Regions from separate parts of the Geodermatophilus sp. SYSU D01106 genome, predicted to be linked through region 2. Evidence: predicted binding sites of a transcription regulator. Region 2 holds the regulator's gene; each other region holds the start of a gene.
What was found. The regulator LexA, encoded in region 2, represses DNA repair genes until DNA is damaged. The targets are predictions, from matches to a motif close to TCGAACANNTGTTCGA.
Positions count from the first base shown of each region.

Region 1: the regulator LexA is predicted to act here: its motif matches at 6,261-6,276, upstream of ACI78R_RS05460 (DUF6504 family protein).
Region 3: the regulator LexA is predicted to act here: its motif matches at 4,950-4,965, upstream of dnaB (replicative DNA helicase).

Region 1 covers NZ_JBJGYM010000004.1:7,542-17,797, reverse strand. Annotated here, with positions in the region: gene ACI78R_RS05495 (carbohydrate kinase family protein) at 1-475, shown strand, start outside; gene ACI78R_RS05490 (flavin reductase family protein) at 762-1,433, opposite strand; gene ACI78R_RS05485 (glycosyltransferase) at 1,453-2,553, opposite strand; gene ACI78R_RS05480 (carotenoid biosynthesis protein) at 2,550-3,356, opposite strand; gene ACI78R_RS05475 (phytoene desaturase family protein) at 3,353-5,023, opposite strand; gene ACI78R_RS05470 (GNAT family N-acetyltransferase) at 5,026-5,598, opposite strand; gene ACI78R_RS05465 (YbaK/EbsC family protein) at 5,612-6,139, opposite strand; gene ACI78R_RS05460 (DUF6504 family protein) at 6,354-6,674, shown strand; gene ACI78R_RS05455 (SAV_6107 family HEPN domain-containing protein) at 6,674-7,165, shown strand; gene ACI78R_RS05450 (DNA polymerase III subunit alpha) at 7,162-10,256, shown strand, end outside.
Region 2 covers NZ_JBJGYM010000005.1:222,329-232,584, reverse strand. Annotated here, with positions in the region: gene ACI78R_RS07970 (hypothetical protein) at 1-396, opposite strand, end outside; gene ACI78R_RS07965 (TetR-like C-terminal domain-containing protein) at 473-1,081, shown strand; gene ACI78R_RS07960 (hypothetical protein) at 1,119-1,334, opposite strand; gene hflX (GTPase HflX) at 1,498-2,994, shown strand; gene ACI78R_RS07950 (phosphatase PAP2 family protein) at 3,118-3,867, shown strand; gene ACI78R_RS07945 (hypothetical protein) at 3,932-4,927, shown strand; gene lexA (transcriptional repressor LexA) at 4,998-5,801, opposite strand; gene ACI78R_RS07935 (LysM peptidoglycan-binding domain-containing protein) at 6,094-6,735, shown strand; gene ACI78R_RS07930 (hypothetical protein) at 6,870-7,532, shown strand; gene nrdR (transcriptional regulator NrdR) at 7,960-8,499, shown strand; gene ACI78R_RS07920 (vitamin B12-dependent ribonucleotide reductase) at 8,633-10,256, shown strand, end outside.
Region 3 covers NZ_JBJGYM010000024.1:413-10,668, forward strand. Annotated here, with positions in the region: gene ACI78R_RS19965 (LGFP repeat-containing protein) at 1-1,192, opposite strand, end outside; gene ACI78R_RS19970 (Ig-like domain-containing protein) at 1,380-3,278, opposite strand; gene dnaB (replicative DNA helicase) at 3,485-4,855, opposite strand; gene ACI78R_RS19980 (helix-turn-helix transcriptional regulator) at 5,330-6,178, shown strand; gene ACI78R_RS19985 (MarR family winged helix-turn-helix transcriptional regulator) at 6,188-6,643, opposite strand; gene ACI78R_RS19990 (hypothetical protein) at 6,714-7,289, shown strand; gene ACI78R_RS19995 (hypothetical protein) at 7,282-7,566, shown strand; gene rplI (50S ribosomal protein L9) at 7,649-8,104, opposite strand; gene rpsR (30S ribosomal protein S18) at 8,107-8,343, opposite strand; gene ACI78R_RS20010 (single-stranded DNA-binding protein) at 8,383-8,874, opposite strand; gene rpsF (30S ribosomal protein S6) at 8,877-9,164, opposite strand; gene ACI78R_RS20020 (hypothetical protein) at 9,332-10,256, opposite strand, start outside.

The DNA of each region.
Region 1 (10,256 bases), on a different contig from region 2:
CGACCCCAGCCAGCAGCTGGCCTGGGCCGACGGCGACCTGATCCGCGACCTCGTCGACGGCGCCGACCTGCTGTTCACCAACGAGTACGAGTCGGCGCTGCTCATGCAGAAGACCGGCTGGGACGCCGCCGAGATCCTCGGCCGCGTGGGCACCTGGGTCACCACCCGCGCCGCCCAGGGCGTCCTCGTCCGGCAGCGCGACGCCGACCCGATCGAGGTCATCGCCGTCCCGGAGACCAAGCCGGTCGAGCCCACCGGCGGCGGCGACGCCCTGCGCGCCGGGTTCATCGCCGGCCGCACCTGGGGGCTGTCGCTGGAGCGGGCCACCCAGCTCGGCTCCGCGGTGGCCACCGAGGCCGTCGAGGTGGTCGGCACCCAGGAGTACGAGCTGCGCCGTGAGCCGTTCCTGAAGCGGTTCGCTGACGCGTTCGGCGCCGACGCCGCCGCCGAGGTGGCCGCGCACCTGCTCGGCTGAGCACCCCGTCGTCCTACCGGACGACACCGCGGCCAGGTGCCGTCCCCGGGTCTCGCTGAGCCCTGCCACGGCGTCCCGGTCGGGAGCCTCCGGCCCCGCGACCGGTCCGCCGTCCTGCGCAGGGGCGGCTCTTGCTCCGTCCGCCGCCGGACCCACTCGCTGCAGCCGGCTCCGCGGCGATCATGGAGCTCGCGTGGCGACACGCCGCTCGCCGACGGCGTGCCGCCACCGGTGCTCCGTGATCGCCAGCGGCCCGCGCCGGAGCGGCGAGCACGGGCCGGTCCGCTCAGCCGCCGCGGACCTGCTCGCCGATCGAGGGGTCCTCGGCCCACTTCGCGTAGGGGATCCGCGGGATCGTGCGGATGTCGCCGACGGTGCACCACTCGTTGCCGCCCAGGCGCGCCAGGGGCCGCAGCTCCTCGATCCGGGGCCGGCCGTCGCGGACGGCGTCGCTCACCACGGTCACCCACTCGACCCGGCCGAAGACGACGGTGCTGTCGCCCAGCCGCAGCGTGGAGTGCAGCGTGCACTCAATGCTCACCGGCGACTGCGCCACCCGCAGCGCGCCCACCTTCTCGCTCGGCTCGAGCCGGATGCCGGCGGCCTCGGCCTCGCTCTGGTCGGGCGGGAAGTCGGTGCCGGTGGCGTTGGCCTGCTCGAACAACTCCTCGGGCACCAGGTTCACGGTGAACTCGCCGGTGGCCTCGATGTTGGTCAGCGAGTCCTTGCGGCCCACCGAGGTGAACTGCACGACCGGCGGCTGCACGCACGCCACCGTGTAGAAGGAGTGCGGCGCCAGGTTGTGCACGCCCTCCGCCGAGCGGGACAGCACCCACGCGATCGGCCGCGGCACGACGACCGAGTTCATCACCCGGTAGAAGTCCGACGGGCGCATCTGCCCCGGGTCGAAGGGCGTGCGGGGGCGGCTGGTCGCGGGCGGGTCCACGGGCGAGGTCACGCCCCATCCTCACCCCGGGTCAGCGCAGCGCGCGCCCGCGCCAGGTGAGCGTGCCGCGGCGCCGCCCCGCCAGCGACCCCGCCAGCAGGACGTCGAGCGCCAGCAGCGAGACCGGGTGGGCCAGTGCGTCGGGCCACACCCGCCCGCCGGTGACCGCCGCGGCCACCGCCCGGCCGGCCACTCCGGCCGCCCAGCCGAGCAGCCCGGCCCGCGAGCCGCCCAGCGCCGCCAGCGGGGGGACGACGGCGACGGCGGTGAGCACCGCGGCCGCCGCCACGGACGCCGCCGGCGAGCCGCCGACCGACGCCCACAGCGACTTGCCGTAGCCCTCGCGCATCGCCGCCCAGCCGTCGTACATCCGGCACTCGGCCAGCGCCGCGCCGCTCGCCGGGACCGCGCGCCCGCCCGAGCGCTTGACCGCCCGGGCCAGCGCGACGTCCTCCACCACCTCGTCGCGCACCGCCGCGTGCCCGCGGGCGCGCAGGTACCCGCGCCGGGTGAGCGCGAGGAACTGGCCGTTGGCGGCGGTGAGCGACGGCCGCGGCGAGCGCTCGGCGGCCCGCAGCGGCAGCGTCGTCATCCACAGCCACGGCGACAGCGGCTGCACCAGGCGCTCGGCGAGCGTGCCGGCCACCGGCCGCGGCCACGGCGAGACCAGGTCGAGGTCGTGCGCGTCGAGCAGCGCCACCGCGGCGGCGACGGCGTCGGGGGCGAGCCGCACGTCGGCGTCGACGAAGACGAGGTAGCCGTCCTCGCGCATGGTCTGCGCGCCCACCCAGCAGGCGTGCGGCTTGCCCAGCCACCCGGCGGGGAGGTCGCCCGCCGGCACGAGCTCGACCCGGGGGTCGCCGATCGCGCGCACCCGGGCGGCCGTGCCGTCGGCAGAGCCGTCGTCGACCACCACCACCCGCAGGCCGGGCACCCCGCGCGAGGCCAGCACCGCGGCCAGGCAGGCGCCGACCTGCGCCTCCTCGTCGCGCACCGGCACGACGACGGTGACCGGCCGGGTCACCTCCGGCGGGCGGGCCGGCGCGCGCCGCAGCAGGGCGGCGTTCACGGCCGCGTGCGCGGCGCCGGCGACGGCCAGGCCGGACAGCGCCCGGACGGCCGCGCCGCTCACCGCCGGCGGGCCTGCACGGCGAGGACGGCGACGACGACCGCCGTCAGCCCCGCGCCCCAGGCCGCCGACCCGGGCAGGTCCAGCCACAGCGCATGGGCGAGCGCCCCGCCGGCGACCATCCAGCCGATCACCAGCAGCGGGGCGGCGTCCGCGCGCGGCCCGGCCGGGACCGCGGTGCGCGCGACCACCAGCTCCAGCACGGCCATGAGCACCAGCCCCGCGAGCAGCCAGCCGCCGAGGTTGGTCAGTGGCACGGTGTCGATGCCGGGCAGCCCGGGAGCGGGCTCCGCCCAGGTCCAGTAGCCGGCCTGCACCAGCTGCGGGTCGAGCACGACGTCCCACCCGGCGAACACCGCCGCGGCGACGACGACCCGCGCGGCCCGCCGCCGGCCCGGGCGCACGCGGCGGGTGAGCAGCTCGGCGAGCACCCGGCTCGGCCAGGCCATCATCAGCCAGGCCAGCGGCACCAGGTACGGGACCTCGAGCACCTGTGGGCCCAGCGCGTCGGTGTAGGTGTAGGGCCCGTAGGGGAACCCGGTCGCCGTCCCGACCGCCTCGAAGGCGATCGCCGCGACCACCACGACGGCGAGCACGGCTGCGCCGGTGCGCCCGCCGTGCCGGGCCGCGGCGGCGGTCACCGACACCGCCGAGCCGAGCAGCACGATCGTCCAGGAGACCGCGTCGCGGGCGGTGCCGTCGGTGAGCGGGTAGGCGATCGCGGCCAGCACGAGCAGGACGGCGAGGACCAGCGGCACCCGCGCCGGGGCGCCGGCCCCCCGCACGGCCGCCGTCGCGGCGCTCACCGCACCGCCCGCAACAGCCGGCCGGCCGCTCCCTGCACGCGGGCGCGGGTGCGGGTCACGAGGCCGCGGTCGCCGAGCACCGCGCGCGCCGCCGTCCGGCCGGAGTTGCCCGACACCCCGCCACCGGGGTGCGTGGAGGCGCCCGCCAGGTAGAGGCCGGCCAGGCCGGGGACGCGGTAGCCCGACAGCGCCGGCGTCGGCCGGAAGGCGAACATGCTGGCCAGACCCATCTCCACGTGCATGACGTTGCCCCGCAGCAGGGACAGCTCGCGCTCCAGCAGCAGCGGCGTCTGCACGTACACGTCCTGCACGGAGGCGGCGAACCCGGGCGCGAACCGGTCGACGGCGTCGACCAGCCGCTGCGCCTCGCCCGCGGCGAGGGCGTCCCAGTCGCCGCCGCCGGCGAGGTCGTAGGGGTACCACTGCCCCCAGATCGTGACGACGTGCCGCCCGGGCGGGGCGAGGGTGTCGTCGCTCGCGGAGAACGACATCGCCAGCGGCACCGGCTCGCGCGGCAGCCGGCCGGCCAGCCAGTCGCCGTGCGCGGCGGCGAGCTGGGCGCGGTCGGTGCACAGCAGCTGCAGGCCCTGAGCGGACACCGCCGGGTCGACGCCGGGGTAGTGCGGGACGGCGTCGGTGAGGCAGCGCAGCACCAGCCCGAAGCCGTTGCCCACCGGCGGGGCGGCGTCGGCCAGCGCCGGCGGTGCGTGGTCCCCGGCGAGGTCGCGGGTGGCCAGCACGTGGCAGGCGGCGACGACGACCGGCGCCTCGATCCGCCGCCCGGACACCGTCTCGACGCCGGTCACCCGGTCGCCGTCGACCAGCAGCCGCGCGGCGCCGTCGCCGAGGGTGACCCGCCCGCCGTCGGACTCCAGCCGGGCGCGCAGCGCCGCCGTCAGCCCGCCCGAGCCGCCCACCGGGTGGCCCGGCGGGGTGTCGTGCAGCAGCGCGACCCAGGCGACCATCGCCGCGGTGCCGGGCTCGGACATCGGCGGGCCGGACTGCGCGCCGAACCAGGCCAGCGCCGCCTTGAGCCGTTCGGAGGCGAACCAGCGGTCGAGCAGTGCGTCGCCGGAGCCGAGGAAGTCGACGGCGAGGTCGCCGCCGGGGGTGCGCGGGTTGCCGCCGGTGGGCGCGCCCAGCGGCCAGAACGCGCGGGCCAGGCCCAGCGGGGTGGGGCGGCGGCCGAAGGAGTCGACGACGGCGCGGCTGCGCGGCCCCCACACCCCGACGAAGCGGCGGTAGGCGTCGGCGTCGGCCTGCCCGCAGGCGGCGGCGATCGAGGCGCAGGTGGCGTCGAGGTCGACCGAGAAGACCAGCGGCAGGCCGTCCGGGCCCGGGTCGCCGGGGGAGGGCGCGGGCGCGAAGCCCCACGGGTCGCAGTCGACGTAGGTCAGCCCGTGGGCGGCGAGGTCGAGCTCCTCGACGACCCCGCTGTGCCGGACGATCACGTGCGCGCTGGAGCCGCGGTCGACCCGCACCCCCGGCCAGCGCTCGACGGTGGACACCGCGCCGCCGAGGACGTCGTCGCGCTCGACGACCTCGACGGTCAGCCCCTCGCGGGCCAGGTAGCAGGCGGCGACGAGCCCGTTGTGGCCCGCGCCGACGACGACGGCGTCGACCCTGCGGTCGGCGGCCCCGCCGGCGGCCCGGTCGGGTCCCGGCACGCTCAGCGGCGCACCGGCTGCAGCGGCAGCCGGGCGCCGAGGATGGCGAAGGGCCGCGCGTCGCCGGGGAAGTGGTGGCCGCGGGCGAGGTCGACGAAGCCGTCGGCGTGGTACAGCCGGAAGGCCTTGGTGTCGGCGTCGGGCGTGGACAGCAGCGCGGCCGGCGCGTCGACGCCCTCGACCAGGGCGTGCAGCAGCCGCCGGCCCAGGCCCCGGCTCTGCGTCTCGGGGTGCACGTGCAGCTCGCAGACCTCGAAGGCGCCCGGCAGCCAGCGCTTGGCGGTGCGCCGGTCGAGCGCCGCGCGCACCTGGTCGTGCCACCACTGGCCCGGGGCGACGAGGTAGCCGTAGCCGAAGCCGACGAGCTGCTCGCCGTCGGGCGTGGGCGCGAACCCGCCGACGGCGCGGAAGCCCGGGCGCTCGGTGTGCTGGACGGCGTACCCGTAGCGGCCGGCCACCACCGAGGCGTCGTAGCCCATGGCGGCGCCGTAGATGGCCAGCGCCTCGTGCATGTGGTCGCGCAGCCAGCCGGCGGGCAGCTCGGTCACCCGGGCGGCGGGCGTCGTGCCGGTCACGGTCTCTCCTCGCTCATTGACCCACCGCACCCGCGGGGGTCTGCAGGGTCTCCTGCGGGCCGTCGCCGACCTCGGCGGCGGTGCCGCCCGTCAGGCGCAGCAGCTCGTCGTAGGTGGTGGGGAAGACCGCCGACGGGTGTCCCGCGGCGGCCCAGACGCGCTCGTGCCGGGCCAGCTCGACGTCGACGAGCGTGCCGATCGGCTCGGGGTGGCCGATCGGGGCGACCCCGCCGATGGGCTGGCCGGTGTGCGCGCGGACGAAGTCGGCCGACGCGCGCTCGACGCGGGGCACGCCGAGCAGGGTGGCCACCTTCGCGGTGTCGACCCGGTGGGCGCCGCTGGTGAGCACGAGCAGCGGGAGGCCGCCGACGTCGAACACCAGGCTGCTGGCGATCGCCCCGACCGGCACGCCGAGCCCGGCGGCGGCGTCGGCCGCGGTGCGCGCCCCGGCGGGGACCTCGCGCACCTCCCCGGCGGCGCCGGCCGCGGCGAGCAGCCCGGCGATCGCTGCCACCCGGGGGTGGGCGGCGGGTCGGGTCATGGCGGCGATCCTGCCACCGCTGTCACACCCCCGCCGTACCGTCCGGCGCGCGGACGGGGAGTCCCCCGGCCGGGCGCGTCCGGCTTGACGCGACCGGCGGGGTCGGGTCTACTCGAACTGTCCGAACAGACGTTCGAACGGGTCGAGCACCGCCCCGGGACTTCCCCGCCCGGGCGGGAGGCAGGCCGTCAGCGGCGCGGGGTGGGGAGTCGTCATGAGCCGGGTGCTGGGTGACGTCGGCGAGCGGGTCGGCGAGGAGGTGCGGGTCGAGCGCGGGCCGCTCGGGCCGGCGCAGTTCTGGCGCGGGCAGGGCCGCTACGTCGTCGGCGAGCTGCTCGACTCGTGGGTGGAGACCGCGCCCTGGTGGCAGCGGACCGCCGCCGGCGGCGCCTCGGCCGACCTCGTCGCCCCGCGCGAGGTGTACCGGGTCGAGGCGGTGCGGGCCGGGCGCTCGCGGATGAGCTTCGCCGGCGTCTACGACCTGTGCTGGGACGCGGCGGACAACCGCTGGTCGCTCGTGCGGGTGCACGACTGATGGGCGCCGCGCACGCCATGACCTACGACGGGACCGGCCAGCTGCCCCTCCCGCCGCCGCTGCCCGCGGCCACGGCGCAGCTGCTCGACCAGGCCACCCGGGCCCTGGCGGAGGCCTCCCGCGCCGCCGACGCGCGGGACCGCTACGCCACCGCCCACCTCGCCGCGCTGCGCGCCGCCGCCGCGGTGCTCTCGGCCCGCACCCGGCCCGAGAGCGGCCGCCGCCGGCCGCGCAGCGCCTGGGTGCTGCTCGAGCAGGTCGCCCCCGAGCTGGGGGAGTGGGCCACCTTCTTCGCCGCCGGCGCGGCCAAGCGGGCCGCGGCCGAGGCCGGGCTGTCCCGCGCGGTCACCGAGCGCGAGGCCGACGACCTGGTCCGCGACTCCGGCGCCTTCCTCGCCGTGGTCGAGGAGGTGCTGGCCCGCACGCCGGAGCCGGCGCCCCGGCCGCGCCTGGTCGGCGGCACCGCCCACCGTCCCGCGCGCGGGCGGTGAGCGGCGACCCCTTCGTCCACCTGCACGTCGCCTCCGGGTACTCCCTGCGCCACGGGGCCAACCACCCCGCCGACCTCGTGGCCCGCGCCGCCGAGCACGGCATGGGTGCGCTGGCCCTGACCGACCGCGACGGCCTCTACGGGGCGGTCAAGTTCGCGCAGGCCTGCCGGTCGGCCGGGGTGCGCCCGCTGTTCGGGGTCGACCTCGCGGTCGCCCCGGCGGTGGACACCACGGTGCCGCCGGCGCTGGCGCGCGTGCTGGGTGAGGACGACGAGCTGGCGGCCCGGCGCGCGGGTGGACGCGGTGCGGGTGGGCACGGTCCTGGTGGACGCGGTCCGGGTGGGCGCGGTGTGGGTGGGGTGGCGCCGGTGCGGCGCAGCCCGGTGCGCGGCGGGGCGAGCGTCGACCCGCGGCTGCCGCGGGTCACCTTCCTCGCCCGCGACGGCGCGGGCTGGCGGTCGCTGTGCCGGCTGACGAGCGCCACGCACCTGCGCGGCACCCGCGGCGAGCCGGTCGCCTCGCTGGCGCTGGCCGCCGAGCACGCGCCCGGCCTGGTCGCGGTGCTCGGTCCCGACTCGCCGGTGGGCCGCGCGCTGGCCGCCGGCCGGGCCGACGTCGCCTCCGCACGCCTGGACGCCTGGCGGTCGGTGTTCGGCCCCGGGTCGCTGGTGGTCGAGCTGGTGCACCACCGCGGCCGCGGTGACCGGCTGCGCGCCCAGCGGCTGATGCGCTTCGCCGCCGAGGAGGGCGTGCCGGTGGTGCTGAGCAACGCCGTCCGCTACGTCGACGCCATCGACGCGCCCACCGCCGACGTCCTCGACGCCTCCCGGCGGCTGGTCGCCCTCGACACCCGGCACGTCGACCGGCGCACCGCCGAGGGGTACCTCAAGTCGGGCAAGGAGATGGCCGAGGTCGCCGAGGAGATCGCCGGCCCCGACCGCGACGCGGCGCTGCGGCTGCTCGAGCGCACCGCCCGGCTGGCCGAGCAGTGCGCCGTCGACGTCCGCGAGGACCTCGGCATCGGCACCGTGCGCTACCCCGAGCTCGACGTCGTCACGTCCCCGGCGGAGCGGGGGATGGGCCCCTCGCAGGTGCTGCGGGCCCGCTGCGAGGCGGGGCTGGGCCGGCGCGGGATGGCGCGCAGCGAGAAGGTGCTGGTGCGGCTGGAGGAGGAGCTCGCCGTCATCGACGCCCTCGGCTACCCCTCCTACTTCCTCACCGTCGCCGACGTGGTCGACCTCATCAAGGGCCTGCGGGTGCGGGCGGCGGCGCGGGGGTCGGGCGCGGGCAGCCTGGTCACCTACCTGCTCGGCATCTCCGACGTCGACCCGATCCGCTACGGCCTGCTCATGGAGCGGTTCCTCTCCCCGCTGCGCCACCAGCTGCCCGACATCGACATCGACGTGGAGTCCGCCCGGCGGATGGAGGTCTACGACGCGGTCATCGCCCGCTTCGGCGCCCACCGGGTCAGCTGCATCTCGATGATGGACACCTACCGGGTGCGGCACGCGATCCGCGACGTCGGCGCCGCGCTCGGCCTGCCGCCGGGCGAGGTCGACGCCGTCGCCAAGGCATTCCCGCACATCCGGGCCGACCAGGTGCACGCGGCGCTGCGCGACCTGCCCGAGCTGCGGGCCAGCCGGCTGGGCTCCCAGCGCGGCGGTGGCACCGGCGACCTCGACCTGCTGTTCGACCTCGTCGCCCGGCTCGACGGCCTGCCCCGGCACATCGCGCTGCACCCGTGCGGGGTGCTGCTGTCCGACGCCACGCTGCTCGACCGCACGCCGGTGGAGAGCAGCTACCTCGGCTACCCGATGAGCCAGTTCGACAAGGACGACGTCGAGGAGCTCGGGCTGCTCAAGCTCGACCTGCTGGGCATCCGGATGCAGTCGGCGATCGCGCACGCCATCGACGAGGTGGCCCGGGTCGACGGCGAGACCGTCGACATCGACGCCGTCCCGCGCGACGACCCGACCACCTTCGAGCTGATCCGCTCGACCCGGACCCTCGGCATGTTCCAGATCGAGTCGCCGGGGCAGCGCGAGCTGGTCGGCAAGTTCGGGCCGGAGACGTTCGAGGACATCGTCATCGACATCTCGCTGTTCCGGCCCGGGCCGGTGAAGAGCGACATGGTGACGCCGTTCCTGCTCGCCCGGAACGGCTGGCGCGACCCGGTCTACCCGCACCCCGACCTCGCGCCGTACCTGCGGGAGACCGCCGGCGTCGTCGTCTTCCACGAGCAGGTGCTGCAGATCGTGGCGCAGATGACCGGCTGCGACCTCGCCCAGGCCGACGAGGCCCGCCGCGCGCTCGGCGACAAGGAGCTGCACGCGGAGGTGCGGGCCTGGTTCATGCCGGAGGCGCTGCAGCGCTACCCGGTCGAGGTGGTGGAGAAGGTGTGGGAGGTGCTGGTCGCCTTCGGCTCCTTCGGGTTCTGCAAGGCCCACGCGGCGGCGTTCGCGCTGCCCACCTACCAGTCGGCGTGGCTCAAGACCCACCACCCGGCGGCCTTCCTCGCCGGGGTGCTCACCCACGACCCGGGCATGTACCCGAAGCGGCTGATCCTCGACGACGCCCGCAACTTCGGCGTCCGGGTGCTCGGCCTCGACGTCAACGCCTCGGACGCCACCTACCGGGTGGAGCGGCTGGCCGAGGAGGACCGCCCGGAGGAGCCGCCGCGCCGGCCGGAGTGGATGCCCGCGGCGATGGCCGACCCGTCGGCCCACGGCATCCGGCTGTCCCTCGCCGACGTCAAGGGCATCTCCGACGACGAGGTGGCCCGGATCGTCGCCGGGCAGCCCTACCGCTCGCTGCCCGACTTCTGGAACCGGGCGTCGGTGTCGCGGCCGGTGGTGGAGCGGCTGGTGCTCGCCGGCGGGTTCGACTCGCTCTACGGGTTCGGCGTGCGCGACCGCGAGGCCGGCCGGCCCACCCGCTCCCGGCAGTCGGTGACCCGCCGCGACCTGCTGCTGCAGATCAGCGAGCTCGACCGGTGGAGCCGCAGCGGGAAGCGGGCCGGCTCGGTGGGGCAGCTCAGCCTCGACCTGCTCGGGCTCGACACCGGGGAGGACGCAGGGGAGGGCATGGGGGA
Region 2 (10,256 bases):
CCCGAAGCGCTCGAGGAACTCCCCGGTGCGCGCGGCGTCGTCCCCCAGCCCGGCCAGGGTGATCACGGCGGCGGCGCCGGTCACCTTCCCGCGGCGGGGGAGCCGGTCGAAGGGGCGGGCGCCGCCGGCGAGCACCGCGTCGCCCCGGTAGGACACCGGCTGGACGACGACGTGCCAGGCGGCGCGCACCGGGCCGCCGGGCGCCGGTGCCGCGCGCAGCGCCTCCACCGGGTCGTCCCACGTCCCGAGGACCGACCACCAGGTGCCGGGGTCCTCGGGCAGCTCGGCCCGTCCGGCACCGGCGATGCCGGCCTGGCTGGACGCGGCACCGGCGGGCCGCCAGGGGCACACCGCGGCCGGGGCCTCCAGTTCCAGGGCCGTCCACGAAACGTACACCGCACACCTCCTGTGTGAACGGCATCAACATAGGCCGAGGTGTGAACGGCGTCAACATCAGTGGCAGGATGCGGTCGTGACGGCGCGGGCGACCTACCACCACGGCGACCTCAAGGCGGCGCTGGTCGAGGCCGCGGTCGCCGCCGCGCGGGAGGGGGGCGAGGCGGCGGTCGGGCTCAACCGGCTGGCCGCAGGCCTGGGGGTCTCGGCCTCCGCCGCCTACCGGCACTTCCCCGAGGGGCGGGAGGACCTGCTCGTGGCCGTGGGGGACGTGGGACGCCGGCGGCTGGCCGAGCGGCTGGCGGCACGGATCGCCGACGCCGACGCCGACGCCGAGCCGGCGCCGGGCACCGCGACGGCGGCGCGGCGCCGGTTCCGCGCCTCCGGCCGCGCCTATGTGGAGTTCGTCCTCGACGAGCCCGGGCTGTTCCAGGTGGCCAACCGGCACGACCGCGGCCGCCTGCCCGGCGCCGACCCGTTCGGCGTCCTGGAGGCATGCATCGCGGACCTGGTCGACACGGGCGTCCTCGACGAGGACCGGCGGACCGACGCCGCGGCCGCGGCCTGGGCCGCCGTGCACGGGCTGGCGGTGCTGCTGACCGAGGGCCCGCTGCGCCGGCTGCCGCCCGACCGCCGGGAGCGCGTGCTCGAGCGCACCCTCGACATGGTCGAGTCGGGACTGTGACCCGGCCGGGCCCGCAGCGGGACCCGGCCGGCTGCCGCTAGCGGTCGGCCGCGGGGTCGTCCGGGGTGTCGGCGCGGGTCTCCGGCTCGTCGGTCGGCGCCTCCGGCTTGTCGCCGGGGCCCACGTTGCCGGTGCCGCGCGGCTCGCCGCGACCGGTGTCCTGGTCGGCGCCGCCGAAGGGGTTGCGGGGGACCTCGAGGCCGGCGGGGTCGCGGCCCGGGTCCTCGATGCCCTCGCTGCTGCTGGTGCTCACGGGTGCCTCCTGGGGTCGGCGTCGTCGTCGTGGTCCTCGTCGCGCCCTACCCGGCTCCCCGCGGGATGCACCTGACCCGTTTCGGTGTTGTACCCGGCGTATGACGACTGCAGAGAAGACAACCCAGGTGACCGCCGCTCCCGCCCGTGTCACATTGGACGTGATGACGACCGCACAGAACCGCGCCGTGCTCGCCGACGCACAGGACCGGGCCGACCGTGCCGCCTCGCCGGCCGACGTCCGCCCCGCCCCGGCCGGGCAGTGGGACACCGGCGACGACGTGGACGGGACCACCGGCTCCTACGACCTCGAGGCGCGTGGCGCGCTGCGCCGCGTGGCGGGCCTGTCCACCGAGCTCGCCGACGTCAGCGAGGTCGAGTACCGGCAGCTGCGCCTCGAGCGCGTGGTGCTCGTGGGCGTCTGGACCGAGGGCACCCAGGCCGACGCCGACCGCTCGCTGGCCGAGCTGGCCGCGCTCGCCGAGACGGCGGGCTCGGAGGTGCTCGAGGCCGTGAGCCAGCGGCGCGACAAGCCCGACGCCGGCACCTACGTGGGCTCGGGCAAGGCCGCCGAGATCCGCGACATCGTGGCCGCGACCGGCGCCGACACCGTCATCGCCGACGGCGAGCTGACCCCCGGCCAGCTCAACGCGCTGGAGAAGATCCTCAAGGTGAAGGTGGTCGACCGGACCGCGCTGATCCTCGACATCTTCGCGCAGCACGCCACCAGCCGGGAGGGCAAGGCCCAGGTCGAGCTGGCGCAGATGCAGTACATGCTGCCGCGCCTGCGCGGCTGGGGTGAGTCGCTGTCCCGGCAGGCCGGTGGCCGCGTCGCCGGTGGTGGCGGCATCGGTACCCGCGGTCCGGGTGAGACGAAGATCGAGACCGACCGCCGGCGGATCCGCGCGCGGGTGAGCAAGCTGCGCCGCGAGATCGCCGGCATGGCCACCGCGCGCGCCACCCAGCGCTCGGCCCGCGGCCGCAACGCCGTCCCGAGCGTAGCGATCGCCGGCTACACCAACGCCGGCAAGTCGAGCCTGCTCAACCGGCTGACCGGGGCGGGCGTGCTGGTGGAGGACGCGCTGTTCGCCACCCTCGACCCGACGGTGCGCCGGGCCCAGTCGCCCGACGGCCGCGAGTACACGCTCACCGACACCGTCGGGTTCGTGCGGCACCTGCCCCACCAGCTCGTCGACGCGTTCCGGTCGACGCTGGAGGAGGTGGCCGGCGCCGACCTGCTGCTGCACGTGGTCGACGGCTCCGACCCCGACCCGCTCGGCCAGATCGACGCGGTGCACGTGGTGCTGCGCGAGATCGACGCCGCCGCGGTGCCGGAGCTGATCGTCGTCAACAAGGTCGACGCCATGACCGAGGACGACGTGCTCACCCTTCGTCAGGCGCTGCCCGGCGCGGTGTGGGTCTCCGCGCGCACCGGCGAGGGCATCGAGAAGCTGCGCGAGATCGTGTCGGCGCGGCTGCCGCACCCCGACGTCGAGGTCGAGGTGCTGGTGCCCTACGACCGGGGCGACCTTGTGGCCCGCGTGCACCGCGACGGCGAGGTGCTCAGCGAGCTGCACGAGGCGGCCGGCACCCGGCTGACCGCCCGCGTCGACGGGGGCCTGGCCGCGGCGCTCGAGCGGTTCGCCGTCCCCGTCGCCTGACCGCTCCTCCCGCGTCCCCTCCCGGCGTCCGCCCGGGTGTCCGGCCCCCGCCGGTCACCCGGGCGGCTCGCCGTCCCCCGTTCGGGAGGTCACGGGTGGGTCACGGGCCGGTACCGTGACGACGTGACCAGCGGCCGTGTCATGAGCGGCGCCGTGCGGGGCGGGACGCCGGCCGACGGCGACGCGTCCGTGCCGCCGCCCGCCGTGCGCGCAGGCCGGCCGCCGTGGTGGCTGCTGCTGGTCGCGTTCGCCGTGACGGTCGCGGTCACCGCCGACCTGCTCAGCCGCGGCGTCCTCGAGCGGCTGGACCTGCAGGTCTCGGAGGTCGTGAGCAGCTGGGACCTGCGGGACTCGCCGGCCTACTGGCCGGTCTGGGTGGTCACCCAGGTCGGCGGCCGCGGCACCATCCTCATCGTCTTCGCCGGGCTGGTGGCCTGGCTGTGCGTGCGCGGGCGCACCCTGCTGCCCCTGGTCCGGGTGCTCACCGCGCTGGTGCTGCTCACCGTCGTGGTCTACGCCTTCAAGTTCAGCACCGGCCGGACCGCCCCCGCCTACCCGGGGTCCTTCTTCCACCGCGACGGCGCCAGCTACCCCTCCGGGCACGTGGCCAACGCCGTGCTCATGTGGGGCGTCGCGCGCTGGCAGGCCGCCGAGTACGCCCTGCCCCCGCGCGTGCAGACGCTGCTGTGGTGGCTCGCCGTCGTCGGCCCGGTCGCCACCGGGATCGCGATGGTGTCGCTGGACTTCCACTGGGTCACCGACGCGGTCGTCGGCGCGGCTGTCGGGCTGCTCCTGCTGGGCGTGGTGCACGCACTCGACGCATCCGTCCTGTCACGCTGGGCGAGTGCCCGAGCCGGCCGTCCTCCCGCCTAGCGCGACCGCGCGCGCGGGACGGGCATCTGCCGCGGTCCTCGCGCCGGTCCTCGCGCTGGCCCTGGTGCCCGCGCTGCTCGCGGCTCCCGCCCGCGCGGAGGAGACGGCCGCGCCGTCGGTGCGCTGTCAGGTGACCGACCCGCGGCTGGCCGAGCTGTCCGGGCTCGTCGACGTCGGCGAGCGGATGCTGGCCATCCCCGACGGCGGGGACCAGGTGAGCGTCGCCGTCCTCGACGGCGGGTGCCAGGTCGTCGACGTGACCACCGCGCCGCTGGACCCCTACGACCCCGAGGACCTCGGCGTCGGCGCCGACGGCACCGTGTGGCTGGCCGACACCGGCGACAACAACGCCACCCGGGCGACCGTCGCGCTCATCGCGCTGCGCCCCGACGGCGGCACGGCGCTGTACCGGCTCACCTACCCGGACGGGCCGCACGACGCCGAGGCGCTGCTCGTGGCCCCCGACGGGACGCCGTACATCGTGACCAAGGAGGTGCTGGGCGCGAGCCACGTCTACCGCCCCGCGGCGCCGCTGGTCGACGGCGGCACGGTCGCGCTGGCCGACGTCGGGACGGTGACCTTCACCCTGACCGGCACGCCGGGCGGGCCGGTCGGCCGCGCGGGACAGCTGCTGGTGACCGGTGGCGCGGTGGCGCGCGACGGCAGCCGCATCGCGCTGCGCACCTACACCGACGCCTACGTCTGGCCGCTCGCCGGCTCCGACGTCCTGGCCGCGCTCGCCGGCGAGCCGGTGCGGGTGGCGCTCCCCGACGCGCCGCAGGGGGAGGCGGTGTCCTTCACCGCTGACGGCGGCGCGCTGCTGGTGGCGGGGGAGGGCCTGCCCGGGGACGTCACGCTCGTGCCCGTCCCCGCGGAGACGGCGGCACCCGCGACGCCCGCGTCGACCGCTGCCGGGCCGTCGGGCCTGCTCGACGGCGGCGACGACGGCACGCCCCCGCTGGCCGCGGGGCTGCTCGCCGCCGCGGTGGCCACCCTGCTCGTGTGGCTCGCCGGGCGGCTGCGCCGGCGGCGCTCGCCCGACCAGCCGCCCGCCGCCTGACGCGACCGCCCGCGGGTCGCCCCGGACCCGCCCGGGGTCCGGCGCGCGGGCCGGGCCCCGGGAGCTGTCGTCAGACCCGGCGCAGGACGGTGACCACCCGGCCGAGGATGGTCGCCTCGTCGCCCGGGATGGGCTCGTACGCCGGGTTGTGCGGCAGCAGCCACACGTGCCCGTCGCGCCGCTTGTAGGTCTTCACCGTGGCCTCGCCGTCGAGCATCGCGGCCACGATCTCGCCGTTCTCCGCGGTCGGCTGCTGGCGCACGACGACCCAGTCGCCGTCGCAGATGGCCGCGTCGACCATCGAGTCACCGGCGACCTTGAGCATGAACAGCGTGCCGTCGCCGACGAGCTCGCGCGGCAGCGGGAAGACGTCCTCGACCGCCTGCTCGGCCAGCACCGGGCCACCGGCGGCGATCCGGCCGACCAGCGGGACGTAGGTGGGGGCGGCCGTGCCGTCGGCGGCCGGGGCGGCCGGCGCCGACTCGGCGGCGGTGTCGCCGGGCAGCCGGACGTCCAGCGCGCGGGGGCGGTTCGGATCACGCCGCAGCCAGCCCTTCTTCTGCAGCACCGACAGCTGGTGGGCGACCGACGACGCCGACGACAGGCCGACCGCCTCGCCGATCTCGCGGACCGAGGGCGGGTAGCCGCGGCGCTCGATCGAGTCGCGGATGACCTCGAGGACCCGGCGCTGGCGCTGGGTGAGCCCGTCGCCGGCCTCGGCCCGGTCGGGGAAGGTGCGCACCGCGGCGGTGCCCGTGGCGGTGGCGGCGCCCCCGGCGTCCGCTCCCCGCCGGGCGGCCGGGCGGCGAGAGGCCGTGGTGCCCCGCGCCGTCTCGCCGTCCGTGCGCCGGCCGGTCCCGCTCGTGCCCGCCACGTCTCCTCCTCGCCGGCCGCGTGCCGCGACCTGGTCTCCTGCCCGGTTGCCGTGCCGCCCGGGCGGCCGCCCGGCTCCCGGGTGGACCGGGAGGGAGCGGACGGACGTCCCGCGGGGGACACCGGACGGACGGGGTGCTGGTCGGACCGTAGCGCCTCGGGGCCGCCACTTCAAACGTGTGTTCGAAACACCCGCGGTGTCGTGTCGACCTCGTCGGGGGCGTGCGGTAGACATCGCACAGACGTTCGAATCGAACGCGTGTTCGAGGGCGGTCGACGAGGAGGAGCGGGTCATGGGCGGCGTGCGGCAGGCAGTGCTCGAGTTCGACGCGGCGGTGCGGGTGCCGTGGCGGCCGCTCCTCGACGAGCGGGCATCGGCGCCCGCGGCCCGCCGGACGCCGCCGCGCCGGCCCACCGGCGCCGTGGGGGAGGCGGGCGCGCTGCCGGGCTCCGGTCCGCGCGTGGCCGGTCACCTGCGCCCGGTGCCCGACCGGCCGGCCGCCGCGGCGCCGCGGGCCACGGGTCCCTCCGCCGGTCCGGCCGCCGAGGCGTCGCGCACCCGGCGCGACCCGGCGCGGCCCGGTGGCCGCCCGGTGCGCGCCGAGCCCGCGCGGGGGTCCGGCCGCCGTCCGGCCGCGCCCGCCCCGGTGCCGGTCCGGCTGACCGGCCGCGGGCGGCGGCTCGTCGCCGTCCTCGTGCTCGCCGCCGGGGTGGGCGGCGCGGTGCTGGGCCGGGAGGTCCTCGCGCCCGACGAGGGGCTGCAGCTCGCCGCCGGCAGCAGCGTCGTGGTGGGGGAGGGCGACACCGTGTGGTCGATCGCCGCGGAGGTCGCCCGCGACGACCAGGACGTGCGAGCCGTCGTCGACGCGATCGAGGCGCTCAACGACCTCGAGGGCTCCGTCGTCGAGGTCGGCCAGGTGCTCCGGCTGCCCTGAGCCGGGTCCCGGGTGCTGAGGCCGGTGTCGGTGTGGTGGTCGGAGAAGTGACGAGAAGCGCGGCGGGAGTTCGTCAACGATCGGCCCCCGGTCGCTCACCCGCCGAGGTCGGATCGGCACCTACGGTCAGGAGCGTGTCAGCAGCCGTGAACAGCAGGGCCGCGGTGTCCTTCGGGTCCCCGCAGGACGTCGAGGTGCTCGTCGAGGGCGCCTGGGTGCCGGGCGCGATGCTCGGCTGGCGGCACGACGCGACGGGCGCGTGCGAGGCCTGGGTGCGACTGCGGGCCGACGTGCCCGGGGTCGTCGAGGGCGCCGGCACGTGGGTCGGCCTGGTCGACGTGCGGCTGCCCGAGCGCCACCTCGCGCTCGCCCCCGCTCCCGCCCCGGAGCCCGTCCTCGACCAGGGGTCCGGCGCGCCGGTCGGCGGGCGCCGCGCGTCCCGTGCGTCGCGCCGCTCCCGGCGGCACGGCGGCGACGTCACCGCCGAGCAGCCCGCCGTCGGCGCCGCCGGCGCCGGCCGCCACCGCGCGCCGGCCGAGGCCGTCCCCGGCCGGCACCGTGCGCTCACGACGGAGATGCCGGCGGTCGTCGTGGACCCTGCCGCCACCTCGGCCGAGACCCCGGCCGGGATCCCGGTCGCGGCCCCTGCCGTGGCGGCCCCCGTCGGTGACGCGACCGTCGTCGCGCCCGCGGTGCGCCTGCCCGCGCCCGAGCCCGACCTGCTCACCCGCCCCATCCGGCTCGGCGACCTCGTGCCGAACCCCCGCGGCGGCCGCCCGGCGGTCCCCACCGCCTGAGCGCGCTCCTCCCGGGACGTCCCGCGGGGGCCGGTCCGGCCGGCTCCCGCGTCCCTCCGGCGTGCCCGGAGGCGGTGCCCGGAGCAGCGCCCGGAGGCAGCGCCCGGAGGCAGTGCCCCGGCCGTCGCGTGTACGCCACCTCCCGGCCTCCCGCGCGCCGACACGCGCGGCGCCGCGGCGTGTCGTGTGACGGGTGGGAGAACTGCTCGCGCCTGGTCACCAGTGGGTCACGGTCTCGTCGCGCGGGAAGAGACACGCCCGGCGTCGTCTTGCAGATGTAGTGGAGGGCGGCCTACTGTCCCCCTACATCTAGTAGTTGCACCGATGGAAGTCCTCCACAGCTCGTCCTCAGGTCTTCCCCGGCGTCTCCACCGGATGTCCCCAGAGGGGTCCACAGCCCGACCGTCCGCGGAGGAGGTGAACCGCAGTGCGCTGCCCGTTCTGCCACAACGCCGACAGCCGGGTGATCGACTCGCGCGAGGCCGACGAGGGGGCCACCACCCGACGCCGCCGCTCGTGCCCGGCCTGCGGTCGCCGCTTCACCACCGTGGAGGAGGCGGTGCTCGCCGTCGTCAAGCGCAGCGGCGTCAGCGAGCCCTTCAACCGCGCCAAGGTCGTCGCCGGCGTGCGCCGCGCCTGCCAGGGCCGGCCGGTCGACGAGGACCAGCTCCAGCAGCTGGCCCAGCAGGTGGAGGACACCATCCGCGCCAGCGGCGTGGCCGAGGTCCCGAGCAACGAGGTGGGGCTGGCCATCCTGCAGCCGCTGCGCGAGCTCGACGAGGTCGCCTACCTGCGCTTCGCGAGCGTGTACCGCGCCTTCACCTCGGTCGAGGACTTCGAGAAGGAGATCACCGAGCTGCGGGAGCGCCACCACCGCGGCGGCACCCCGCCCCTGCCCGGCCTGCAGCTCGAGCCCCCGGTGCCCCGCCGCCGGGGCGGCGGGCGCAGCGCCCCGGCGGGCACCTGACCATCCCCGAGCACCACCCGCCGGCAGCGCCGCCGACGGCCCCCGCAGGACAGCCAGAACCGTCAGCACCACCCGCTAGAACAGGGGCGGCTCTCTTCCCCAGCCGCCCGCACCGATCACCAAGGGAGAGCTCGTGACCGAGACCGAGGACCGCGTGGCAGGCCGTACGCGTCGCGCCGCCGCCAAGGCGCCGACCCGGGGGAAGGGCCTGAAGATCAAGCGCGTCTTCACCACCGCCGGTGTGCACCCGTACGACGAGGTGACCTGGGAGCGCCGGGACGTCGTCATGACCAACTGGCGCGACGGCTCGATCAACTTCGAGCAGCGCGGCGTGGAGTTCCCCGCCGAGTGGAGCATCAACGCCACCAACATCGTCACGACGAAGTACTTCCGCGGCGCGGTCGGCACCCCGCAGCGGGAGACCAGCCTGCGCCAGCTGATCGACCGCGTGGTGCTCACCTACGGCGCGGCCGGTCGCGAGCACGGCTACTTCGCCACCGAGGGCGACGCCGAGGTCTTCGAGCACGAGCTGACCTGGATGCTCATGCACCAGTACTTCAGCTTCAACAGCCCCGTGTGGTTCAACGTCGGCACGAGCGCCCCGCAGCAGGTCAGCGCCTGCTTCATCCTCGCCGTCGACGACGAGATGGACTCGATCCTGAACTGGTACCGCGAGGAGGGCCTGATCTTCAAGGGCGGCTCCGGTGCCGGCCTGAACCTCTCCCGCATCCGCTCCTCCAAGGAGCTGCTGTCCTCCGGTGGCACCGCCTCCGGCCCGGTGTCCTTCATGCGCGGCGCCGACGCCTCCGCCGGCACCATCAAGTCCGGTGGGGCCACCCGTCGCGCCGCGAAGATGGTCGTCCTCGACATCGACCACCCCGACATCGAGGAGTTCATCGAGACCAAGGCGCGCGAGGAGGACAAGATCCGCGCGCTGCGCGACGCCGGCTACGACATGGACCTCGGTGGCAAGGACATCACCAGCGTCCAGTACCAGAACGCGAACAACAGCGTCCGCGTCTCCGACGAGTTCATGCGCGCGGTCGAGGAGGGCGACCCGTTCGGCCTGCGCGCCCGGCTCGACGGCTCGGTGATCGAGACCGTCGACGCCAAGGAGCTGTTCCGCAAGGTCACCCAGGCCGCGTGGGAGTGCGCCGACCCCGGCATCCAGTACGACGACACGATCAACGACTGGCACACCAACCCCGAGACGGGCCGGATCAACGCGTCCAACCCCTGCTCGGAGTACATGAGCCTCGACAACAGCTCGTGCAACCTGGCGTCCCTGAACCTCATGAAGTTCCTCAAGGACGACGGGACCTTCGACTCCCGGACCTTCGTCAAGGCCGTCGAGCTGGTCATCACGGCGATGGACATCTCCATCTGCTTCGCCGACTTCCCGACCGAGCCGATCGGCGAGACCACCCGCGCCTACCGCCAGCTGGGCATCGGCTACGCCAACCTCGGCGCGCTGCTCATGGCCACCGGCCACGCCTACGACTCGCGGGGCGGCCAGACGCTGGCGGCGGCGATCACCTCGCTGATGACCGGCACCGCCTACCGGCGCTCGGCCGAGCTGGCGGGCATCGTCGGCGCCTACGAGGGCTTCGCCCGCAACGCCGACGCCCACGCCCGGGTCATGCGCAAGCACGCCGCGGCCAACGACGCGATCCGCCCGGTCGGCGCCGACGACGCCGACGTGCTGCGCGTCGCCACCGCCCAGTGGCAGGAGTGCCTGGAGATCGGCGCGGACAACG
Region 3 (10,256 bases), on a different contig from region 2:
GCCGGGCCCACCGGTCGGCGAAACGCCGGTCGACCACCCGGGCCCCCGTCGCCGGCGACCAGTAGACCGAGCCGTTTTGGAAGTGCTGGCCGCACCCGCCGCCGCGCAGGCCGCAGAAGGTGTCCGAGGTCGGGGAGCCCAGCGGTCCGCGCTCCCAGCCCTGCGCAGCCCAGCGATCGCGGATGGGCCCGAGGACCGCGAGGACGCCCCAGTTGGTGTCGTAGAGCGAGCCGCCCTGGAAGTGCTGCCCCACCCGGTGGTGCACCCCGTGGAAGGGATCCGACGTGGGATAGCCCAGCGGCCCGAACTCCCAGCCGAACTGGCCCCAGCGGACGCCGGTCGGTGCGGTGACCACGTGCGCACCCGACCCCGGGGACCAGTACACCGAACCGGCCTGGAAGTGCTGACCGCAGCCGCCGTTCCGCAGGCCGCAGAAGGCCGCGCCGGTCGGGTACCCGAGCCGTCCCCACTCCCAGCCCTGGGCCGCCCACAGGTCGGCGATCGGCCCGCTGCGCACCGCCACCGCTCCGCTGGCGGGACTCCAGTACACGCTGCCGCCCTGGAAGTGCTGCCCGCAGCCGGTGTCCCGGAGTCCGCAGAAGGCCGCGGAGACGGGATAGCCGAGGGGGCCCCGCTCCCATCCGTCCGCCGCCCAGCGGTCCCGGATCGGCCCGTCGATGCGCACCGGGCTCGTGCGGGCGGACCGGTAGATCGACCCGTTCGCGAAGTGCTGGCCGCACCCGCCGTCCGGCAGGCCGCAGAAGGTGTCGGACGCGGGGACGCCGACGCCCAGGACCAGGGAGCTGAAGGCGCCCCCCGTCCGCTGCCAGGCCTGGACGAGTGCGCTGTCGGTGAGGGCGTACGCCGCCGCGGAGCGGTCCAGCGACCAGAACAGGGACCCGTGGTCGAAGTGCTGCCAACAGACCACGTCGTCCATGCACAGCTTGGTCTCGCGTGGAGCGCCGAGCACGCCTGCCGGGCCGCCCAGTGCGGCGTACTTCGCCTCGATGCGGTCGCCGTCGATCCCCGGGATGCCGGCCGGAGCCGTCGTCGCCGGCGCGGACGTCACCTCCGCCGGCGTCGCCGGCTCCTCGGCGAGTGCCTGCCCGGGCGCGAGCAGCGCGCCGGCCAGCGTCACCGCCACGACCGCGCCGTGCAGCCAGCGCGGTGCGCCGCGCCCCCGTGTCCCCATCGTCCGCTCCTGGTGCCTCGTGCCCGCACCGGCGCGGGGGAGGCGGACGCTAGGGGCGGCCGGCGAGGTCGACACGCCCGACACCCCGCCCGCCGGCCGCACGTGACCGGGACGGGACCACGGCGGCGGATGACGAAGGGGCCCGGGACGACATGTCGTCCCGGGCCCCTCTGCGGTCAGCGGCCGGTCAGGGCCGCAGCGCCGGTGCCGCGTAGTTCAGCGGCAGCAGGAGGGCCGGGTCGCTGATCGGCACCTCCCACACCGCGTCGCCGCCGTCGGGGTCGATGACCTGCCCGGTGCGCAGGAACGTCGCCACCTGCCGCTGGCCCTGCAGCGCCGCCGGGAGGGTCAGCTGCAGCAGGAAGGAGTGCGGGTTGTCGGCCGCGTTCGCCGTCCTGTCGTTGCGGTAGAGGCTGGTCCGCGACCACAGGTCCCCGGCGTCGACCAGCGTGTACGACGTCGGGTTGGGCACCGTCTGGTCACCGAAGGCCACCTGGACGACGACCCGCTCGGGCGCGATGAGCGGCGAGAAGGTCTCCGGGCTGCCCGGCCGGGAGAGCCAGGTGGCCCGCGCCAGGTACTCCTGGATCGCCGCCGCCCCCGGCACGGTCAGCGTCACCGGGCCCTCGCCGCGCAGCGGCATCTGCTCCTGGAAGAAGCCGCGGGTCGGGTCGCTGCTGTTGAGCAGGCCGGCCGCCTGCAGCGCCTGGGTGGTCAGCGGCCGGAACGACGGCGACAGCCGCGCGATCTCGGTGATCGGACCGCCGGGCACGTTGAGCACCGAGCGGGCGATCGCCGGGTCCGCGCCGGTGACCATCGTCCCGTAGATGCCACCGAAGCTCTGGCCGAAGTAGGTCACCCCGCGGCCGGAGAGGTCGGCGCTGCCGTTGCGGTCGACGTCGGTGCCCAGCGAGCGCACCAGGGTCATGACGTCCGCGGCGGTCTGCCGCAGCGCGTCCCGCGACGACGCCGCGGCGATCGCCCCGGTGGCCGAGGAGCCCTCGGTGTTGCCGATGACGCCGTCGCCGTTCTGGTCGACGCCCCGGCCGTAGGACGACAGCCGCGTCGTCTGGCCGCCGCTGGTGACGACCCACTCGCTGCCGGGCCCGTAGCCGTGGCCGACGACGTTGGTGCCGATCGTGGCCAGGCCGGCGTTGGCGTTGCCGACGGCGGCGAGGAAGACGCTCGTCGTCGAGGCGGTGAAGCCGTGGCCGAAGACCGCCGTCGGCCAGCCACCCGTCGGGGACGTGCCCGGCGGGAGGACGGCGACGATCGGCAGCCGGGCCTTGCCCACCGGCGCCGGGCCGCCGTCGCGGGTGGGCGTCTGCCGGATGGAGACGTCGGGCTGCAGCCACGACGGCGCCTCGTAGGAGCCGAAGACCAGCGTGCTGCCGGCCGGGTAGGGCGGGAGCACCACCGGGACGGTCTGGTCGGCGGCGCCGCGGTCCTGCAGCTGCGCGACCGTGGTGCCGGCCGCCGGGAAGACGCCCTCGATCCGCAGGCCCGGCACGATGCCCTGGGCGCGGAGGGCCGCGCCGCTCTCGATCTGCCGGCGCAGGTCGAGCAGGCCGTCGGTCGCGCTCAGCGTGGTGAAGGTGTCCTGGGTGGCCTTGTTGTCCGGGCCGCCCTGCACCTTGAGCCGGTACGTCGTGCCGGGCGCGAGCTGCTCGGCCGGGTGGGCGTACAGGGTGTTGGTGGCCGGGTCCCACACGACGCGGTCGACGCCGGTGCGCCACCCGCCGTGCTCCTCCTGGACGGTGATGCGCGCGGCGGTCGCCGCCGGGTCGACGGGCGAGCTGAACCGCACGGCGATCCGCGGGTCCAGGTCGAAGCCGTCGAGCTGGTTGAGCGACTGCACCAGGCCGCAGGTGACCGGGGCCCCGCAGTCGGCCGTCGGGAGGGCGACCCGCCGTCCGGTCAGCTGGGCCGGGTCGCGGACGGTCAGGGAGTTCGACGGGAAGACCGAGAGGGGCTCGGCCTTCTGCGGGGCGGCCAGCGCGGGGGTCGCGGTGACCGAGAGGGTGGCCGTGAGGGCCAGCGCACCGAGGAGCGACGAGGTCGCCCGGTGCCAGCGTCGTTGCTGCACAGGCTTCTCCAGATGGAAGGGACGAACCGGTCCTTCCTAGCCTCCGGTGAGCCGTATCACAACTGGCGGGTGTTGCAGCCGCTCCTGCTCCACGTGGAACTCCGGTGCCGACCGGGCCGTCGCCGTCCGCCCCGGGGACGCCGCAGCGGCCCGGAGCGGGGTGCTCCGGGCCGCTGCGGGCGCCTGGCTGGGTGGCCGTGTAGCGCCTAGTTGGCCATGTCCACGAAGCGGCTGTAGTGGCCCTGGAAGGCGACGGTGACGTTCGCGGTCGGGCCGTTGCGGTGCTTGACCAGCATGATGTCGGCCTCGCCGGCCCGCGGGGACTCCTTCTCGTACATGTCCTCGCGGTGGATCATCATCACCATGTCGGCGTCCTGCTCGATCGAGCCGGACTCGCGGAGGTCCGACAGCATCGGCTTCTTGTCCTGGCGCTGCTCCGAGCCACGGTTGAGCTGCGACATCGCGATCACCGGGACCTCGATCTCCTTGGCCAGCAGCTTGAGGGCACGGGAGAACTCCGAGACCTCCTGCTGACGGCTCTCGACGCGCTTGCCCGACGTCATGAGCTGGAGGTAGTCGATGACCACGAGCTTGAGGTCCTGGCGCTGCTTGAGCCGCCGCGCCTTGGCCCGGATCTCCATCATCGTCATGTTCGGCGAGTCGTCGATGTAGAGCGGGGCGTCGGCCACCTCACCCATCCGGCGGGCGAGCTTCGACCAGTCCTCGTCCGACAGCGTGCCCGCGCGCATGTGGTGCAGCGGCACCTTCGCCTCGGCCGACAGCAGCCGCATGGTGATCTCGTGCTTGCTCATCTCGAGCGAGAAGATGACGGCCGGCATGTGGTGCTTCACCGTGGCCGACCGGGCGATGTCGAGCCCGAGGGTCGACTTGCCCACACCGGGACGGGCGGCGATGACGACCATCTGCCCGGCCTGCAGGCCGTTGGTCAGCTCGTCGAGGTCGCGGATGCCGGTGGGCACGCCGCGGGCGGTGCCGCCGCGGGAGGCGATGGCGTCGAGCTCGTCCATCGTCGGCTGCAGGACGTCCTCGAGGCGCGAGTAGTCCTCGCTCATCCGCTTCTCGGTGACCTCGTAGATCTCCTGCTGCGCGCGGTCGACGATGTCGTCGACGTCGCCCCGACCGCCGGCCGCGCCGTAGCCGAGCTGCACCACGCGGGTGCCGGCCTCGACCAGCCGCCGCAGCGTGGCCTGCTCGGCCACGATCTGCGCGTAGTAGCCGGCGTTGGCCGCCGTGGGCGTGGAGGCGATGAGCGTGTGCAGGTAGACCGCGCCGCCCATCTTCGACAGCTGGTCGGTGCGGTTGAGCTCGGCGGCGACGGTGATCGCGTCGGCCGGCTCGCCCCGGCCGTAGAGGTCCAGGATGCAGTCGTAGATCACCTGGTGGGCCGGCCGGTAGAAGTCGTTGCCGGTCAGCTGCTCGACGACGTCGGCGATGGCGTCCTTGCTCATCAGCATGCCGCCGAGCACCGACTGCTCGGCGGCGACGTCCTGCGGGGGCTGCCGGTCGTACTCCGGCGCCGTGGCCTGCGGCCGGCTGAAGTCGTCGGCGACCGCCACCTGGTACCTCCCTGTGCTCGTGGGCGCGCGCGGACACAGCCCGGGCGGGAGCCCGGGCCCGGTGGGGGAGCACCAGGACGCGCGACGCTCGTGCCCGAACGTCCGTCCGAGCACGTTGCTACCGGGAGCCACCGACAGTTCTCCGCCGGGACCCGGTGCCGCAGAGGACGGTAGGAAACCGACGGCCGGTCCGTCCAACACCCGTGTGCACCGCGTTCTGCACAACTTGTGGACAAGTCGGTGGACAGCCCGAGTCGACATGTGGAGACGGGCGGGACACCGACCGGCCATCCGCGGGTCCTGCGGGTGTCACCTGCGGGCGCTCCGCCCACGGGCTGTGGACACGAAGAAGTCGGGCGATCCGACGTCCGGGCGTGTCGTGTCGTCCCGTCCGGAACACCGGTCCCAGCAGCCCACCCGCCGGGTCGTACGAGCCCTCGGGCGGCCCCGCGCGCGGCACGGGAGACTGGCCCGGTGGACCCCGCGGACCTCGGCAGCTACCTGTCCACCCGGCGCGCCCGCGTCCGCCCGGCCGACGTCGGCCTGCCCGAGGGCCCCCGCCGCCGGGTGCCGGGCCTGCGCCGCGACGAGGTCGCGCGGCTGGCCGGCACCTCGGTCGAGTACTACACCGAGCTCGAGCAGGGGAAGGCCACGCACCCGTCCCCGCAGGTGCTCGCGGCGCTGGCCCGCGCGCTGCGGCTCGACGGCGACGAGCGCGACCACCTGTTCCACCTGGCCGGCCTCGCGCCGCCGTCGTCGGGCGGCAGCGGGCACGTGCAGCCGGCGATGCTCACCCTGCTCGACCGCCTGGGGACGACGCCGGCGCGGGTCATCACCGACCTCGACGTGACCCTCGCGCAGAACCCCATGGCCGAGGCCCTGCTCGGCGACGCCGGGCCGCGGACCTGGCCCGCCGCGAGCTTCGTCTACCGCTGGTTCACCGACCCCGCCGCACGGGGCCTCTACCCCGCCGAGGACCACCTGCGGCACTCGCGGGAGAGCGTGGCCGACCTGCGCGCCGCCGTCGCCCGCCGGGGGCGCGACGACGAGGCCGAGGACCTGGTGGAGCGCCTGCACGCGGCCAGCGACGAGTTCGCGGCGCTGTGGGCCAGCGGCGACGTCGCCGTGCGGCGCAGCGTCCGCAAGCGGATCGTGCACCCGACCCTGGGCGTGCTGGAGCTCGACTGCCAACGCCTGGTCAGCGACGACGGCCGGCAGCGGCTGCTGTTCTTCACCGCCCCGCCCGGCAGCGCCGCCGTCGGGCAGCTGGAGCTGCTGTCGGTCGTGGGTCGCCAGGACCTCGGGACCCCCTCCGGGGCCTGAGCGCCCCCGTCAGGCGCCGGGAGCCCGCCCGGCCAGCGCCAGGACCGCCAGGAGGGCCGAGTGGTCCAGCGGGGCGCCGCGGGACCCGAGCGCCGCGCCGAGGTCGGCGTCCAGCGCGGCCACCGCGTCGTGCCCGGCGGCGAGCAGCCGGCGCCCCTCGCCGGTCACCCGGAGCCCGGCCCGCCGGCCGCGTCCCGGGCCGGCGGGCGCCACGGCACCGAGCTCGACCAGCCGCCCGACGGTCGCGTGCACGCTCTGCGGCGTCACCCGCGCCCGCCGTGCCAGGTCGGTGTAGGAGAGCCCCTCGTCGCGGGCCAGGTGGCCGAGGACGCCGAACAGCCGCAGGGACAGGCCCAGCGGCGCCAGCCGGCTCCCCAGCAGGTCCTCCACCGCGCGACCGGCGACCACGAGCGCCATCGCGGCGCTGTCCGGCGGCCGGTCTGCCGCTCCTCCGGGTCCCGTCACGGACGGATCCTCCCAGCACCGCTTGTTTCAGTCCGGCTGATACCGTGGCCGCACCGGAGAGAGGAGTCCCATGGCCGCCGTGCTGCTCAGCGTCCACGTGGTCGTCGCCGTCGTCTTCGTCGGCGCGGTGACGATCGCGATCAGCCTGTTCCCCCGCTACGCCCGAGAGGCCCTCGCCGACGGGACGGGCGGCGGGTCCAGCAGCGGGTCCAGCAGCGGGTCCAGCAGCGGGTCCAGCAGCGGGTCCAGCAGCGGGTCCAGCAGCGGGTCGGGCAGCGGGTCCGGAGCCGGGGTGCCGGCGCTGCGCCTGCTGCACCGGGTCACCCGCGTGTACGCCGTGCTGTCCCTGGCCGTGCCCGTCTTCGGCGTCGCGACGGCGAGCGCGCTGGGCGTCCTCGGGAACGCCTGGGTCCTCGCGTCGATGGCGCTCACGCTGCTCGCGGCGGGCCTCCTGGCCGGCGTCGTCCTGCCCGGCCAGCAGGAACTGCTCGCCGCGGCCACCCGGGCCCTCCCGGCCGGCGGCACGCTCGTGGCGGCGCGGGCCCGCGTCGCGCGGCTGGCGGCGGCGTCCGGGGCCTTCAACCTGGTCTGGGTGGCCGTCGTCGTCCTCATGGTCGTGCGTCCGGGGTCGACCGCCGGTGTCTGACCCGGCCGCCCGCCGGCTGGGCGTGGCCACCGCGGCCGAGCTGGTCACCCTCGCCGTCCTGCTGGGGAACCTCGCGACCGTGCACTGGGCGCCGCTCGCCTCGGCGGTCGGGCCGCTGCACGGCACCGCCTACCTGGTGACGGCGGTCCTGGCCTGGCAGCTGCCGCTGCCCCGCGGCGTGCGGCTGCGGGCCCTGGTGCCCGCGGTGGGCGGGCTGCTGGTGCTGCGGGCGGCCGCGCGGCGGGCACCCGGGACGGCGGCGCCCCCGAGCCCGTGACCGGTGCCCTGACCGGCCCCGGAGACGCCGCGGGGGGCGCCGGACGGAGTGTCCGACGCCCCCCGGGCGGTGCTGCGGTGCGTCAGCCGGCGACGACGTCGATCGCCAGCTGGGTGGTGACCTCCGGGTGCACCCGCACGGTGACGGTGTGCTGGCCGGTGGTCTTGATGCTGCTCGGCAGCTCGATGCGGCGGCGGTCCAGCTCCGGGCCACCGGCGGCCGTGACGGCCGCGGCGACGTCGGCGGTGGTGACGCGGCCGAACAGGCGGCCGCCGTCGCCGGCGCGGGCCGGCACCCGGACGGTCAGGCCGGAGAGGCGGCCGGCCACGGCCTGCGCCTCCTCGAGCGACCGCACCTCGCGGGCGGCACGCGCCCGGCGCAGCGACTCGACCTGCTTCTCGGCACCGCGGGAGGCGACGATGGCCAGGCCGCGGGGGAGGAGGTAGTTGCGGGCGTAGCCGCCCTTGACCTCCACCGTGTCACCGGAGGACCCGAGACCGGTGACCTCCTGCGTCAGGATCAGCTTCTGGGTGCTCATGGTCAGCGCGCCGTCGAGGTGTAGGGCAGCAGGGCCATCTCACGGCTGTTCTTGACGGCCGTGGCGACGTCCCGCTGGTGCTGGCTGCAGTTGCCGCTCACGCGGCGGGCACGGATCTTGCCGCGGTCGGAGATGAACTTCCGCAGCAGGGTCGTGTCCTTGTAGTCGATGTAGGTCGCCTTGTCCTTGCAGAACTGGCAGACCTTCTTCTTGGGCTTGCGCACGGGGGGCTTGGGCACTGGGTTCTCCAGGTACGGCTAGATCTGGGTAGAGAGGGATCAGAAGGGCGGCTCGTCGGACGGGCCGGCCGGCGTGGACCAGGGGTCGCTCGCCCCGCCGCCACCGCCGCCGAAACCGCCACCACCGCCGCCGCCGAAACCGCCGCCGCCGCCGCCGCCCTCACCGCGGGCGGCACGGGTGACCTTCGCGGTGGCGTAGCGGAGGGAGGGGCCGATCTCGTCGACCTCGAGCTCGATCACGGTGCGCTTCTCGCCCTCCTTCGTCTCGAACGAGCGCTGCTTGAGGCGCCCCGAGACGATGACCCGCGAGCCGCGGGTGAGGGACTCGGCCACGTTCTCGGCCGCCTGCCGCCAGACGTTGCAGCGGAGGAACAGCGCCTCGCCGTCCTTCCACTCCTGCGACTGCCGGTCGAAGGTGCGGGGCGTCGAGGCGACCGTGAAGTTGGCGACCGCGGCACCCGACGGCGTGAACCGCAGCTCCGGGTCGGAGGTCAGGTTGCCGATGACGGTGATGACGGTCTCGCCGGCCATGCTCAGTGGACCTCGGGCCGCATCAGCTTGGTGCGCAGGACCGACTCGTTGAGGTTGAGCTGGCGGTCGAGCTCGGCGACCGCCGCGGGCTCGGCCTGGATGTCGACGACGGCGTAGATGCCCTCGACGTGCTTCTTGATCTCGTAGGCCAGGCGGCGCCGGCCCCAGATGTCGGTCTTGACGGTGCCACCGGAGTTGGTGACGACGGTCAGGAACCGGTCGAGGGAGGGAGCGATGGTGCGCTCCTCCAGGTCGGGGTCGAGGATGACCATCAGTTCGTAGTGACGCACGGAGAACCCCACCTCCTCTGGTCTGGGCGGCTGCAGGACGTCTGCAGCAGGAGGGTCGTACACGCGTCGCGCGCCCTGCCTGCCGGGACGGCACACGGGACGCGCATGTCGAGCGTACCAGCGCGGCCGCCGACCCCGGCCGGGGACGGCGGCCGCAGGCACGCAGGTCAGGGGCGCCGGCCGCCGGGCGCGCGCAGGGCGAGGTGCGTGCGGACGAGCGCGGCGGTGGCGCCGGCCAGCGCGACGACGGCGAGCAGCGCCGGGAGCGGCAGCCCGACGGCGGGAGGCGGCCCGTCGGCGGTGACGGTGCTGCTCTCCTCGTCGATCGCCGTGCCGTCGAGACCGCGGAGGTCGCCGGAGACGGGCACGGGGACGCCGTCGTGGTTCCCCGGCAGGCCGCCGGCACCCGCGCCGGGTGCACCGGCCGCGCCCCCTCCGGAGGACGCCGCGGGGAGGCCGGGAGCCGCCGCGACCGCGTCGCCCACCGGCGCCATCGCCGCGGCGGCGCCGCCGAGGTCGTAGCCGTACGGCTCGCCGTCGACGCCTCGCGCGGCCGGGGCGGCGGGTGCCGGGGCCGGGGCCTCCGGCGCCGCCTCGGGCTGCGGCGTCCCGGGGACGGGCGGCTGCGGCAGCGGCACGTCGACCGCCGGCAGCTGCGGCAGGCCGACCGACGGCAGGTCGGGCAGCGGCAGCAGCGTGTCGACGACGAACGGCGTCGGGACGCCGATCTGCACCTGCGTCTGCCGCCCGTCGACCGTGACCAGCAGGTTCTGCGGCAGCCGGCCGAGCGCCTGCGTCGTCACCCGGGTCAGCAGCGAGCCGGCGACGGAGGTGTCGGGCACGACGACGCGGTATGTGTAGGTGATCGCGCACTGCGGGAACACGCAGGTCCGGTCGAAGCGCTCGCGGTGCTCGGCGTCCCTCGGCAGCGGGTGGGTGCCCGACGGCGTCTGCAGCGTGACGTCGGTGAACACCTGCGCGGTGACCAGGGACGGCAGCAGCCCGCCCCCGCCGACCTGCACCGTCCTCGGCTCGATCCGGTTGACGAAGGCGACCTCGCCGCCCGGGTCGACCGAGACCAGCGGCGGGGTG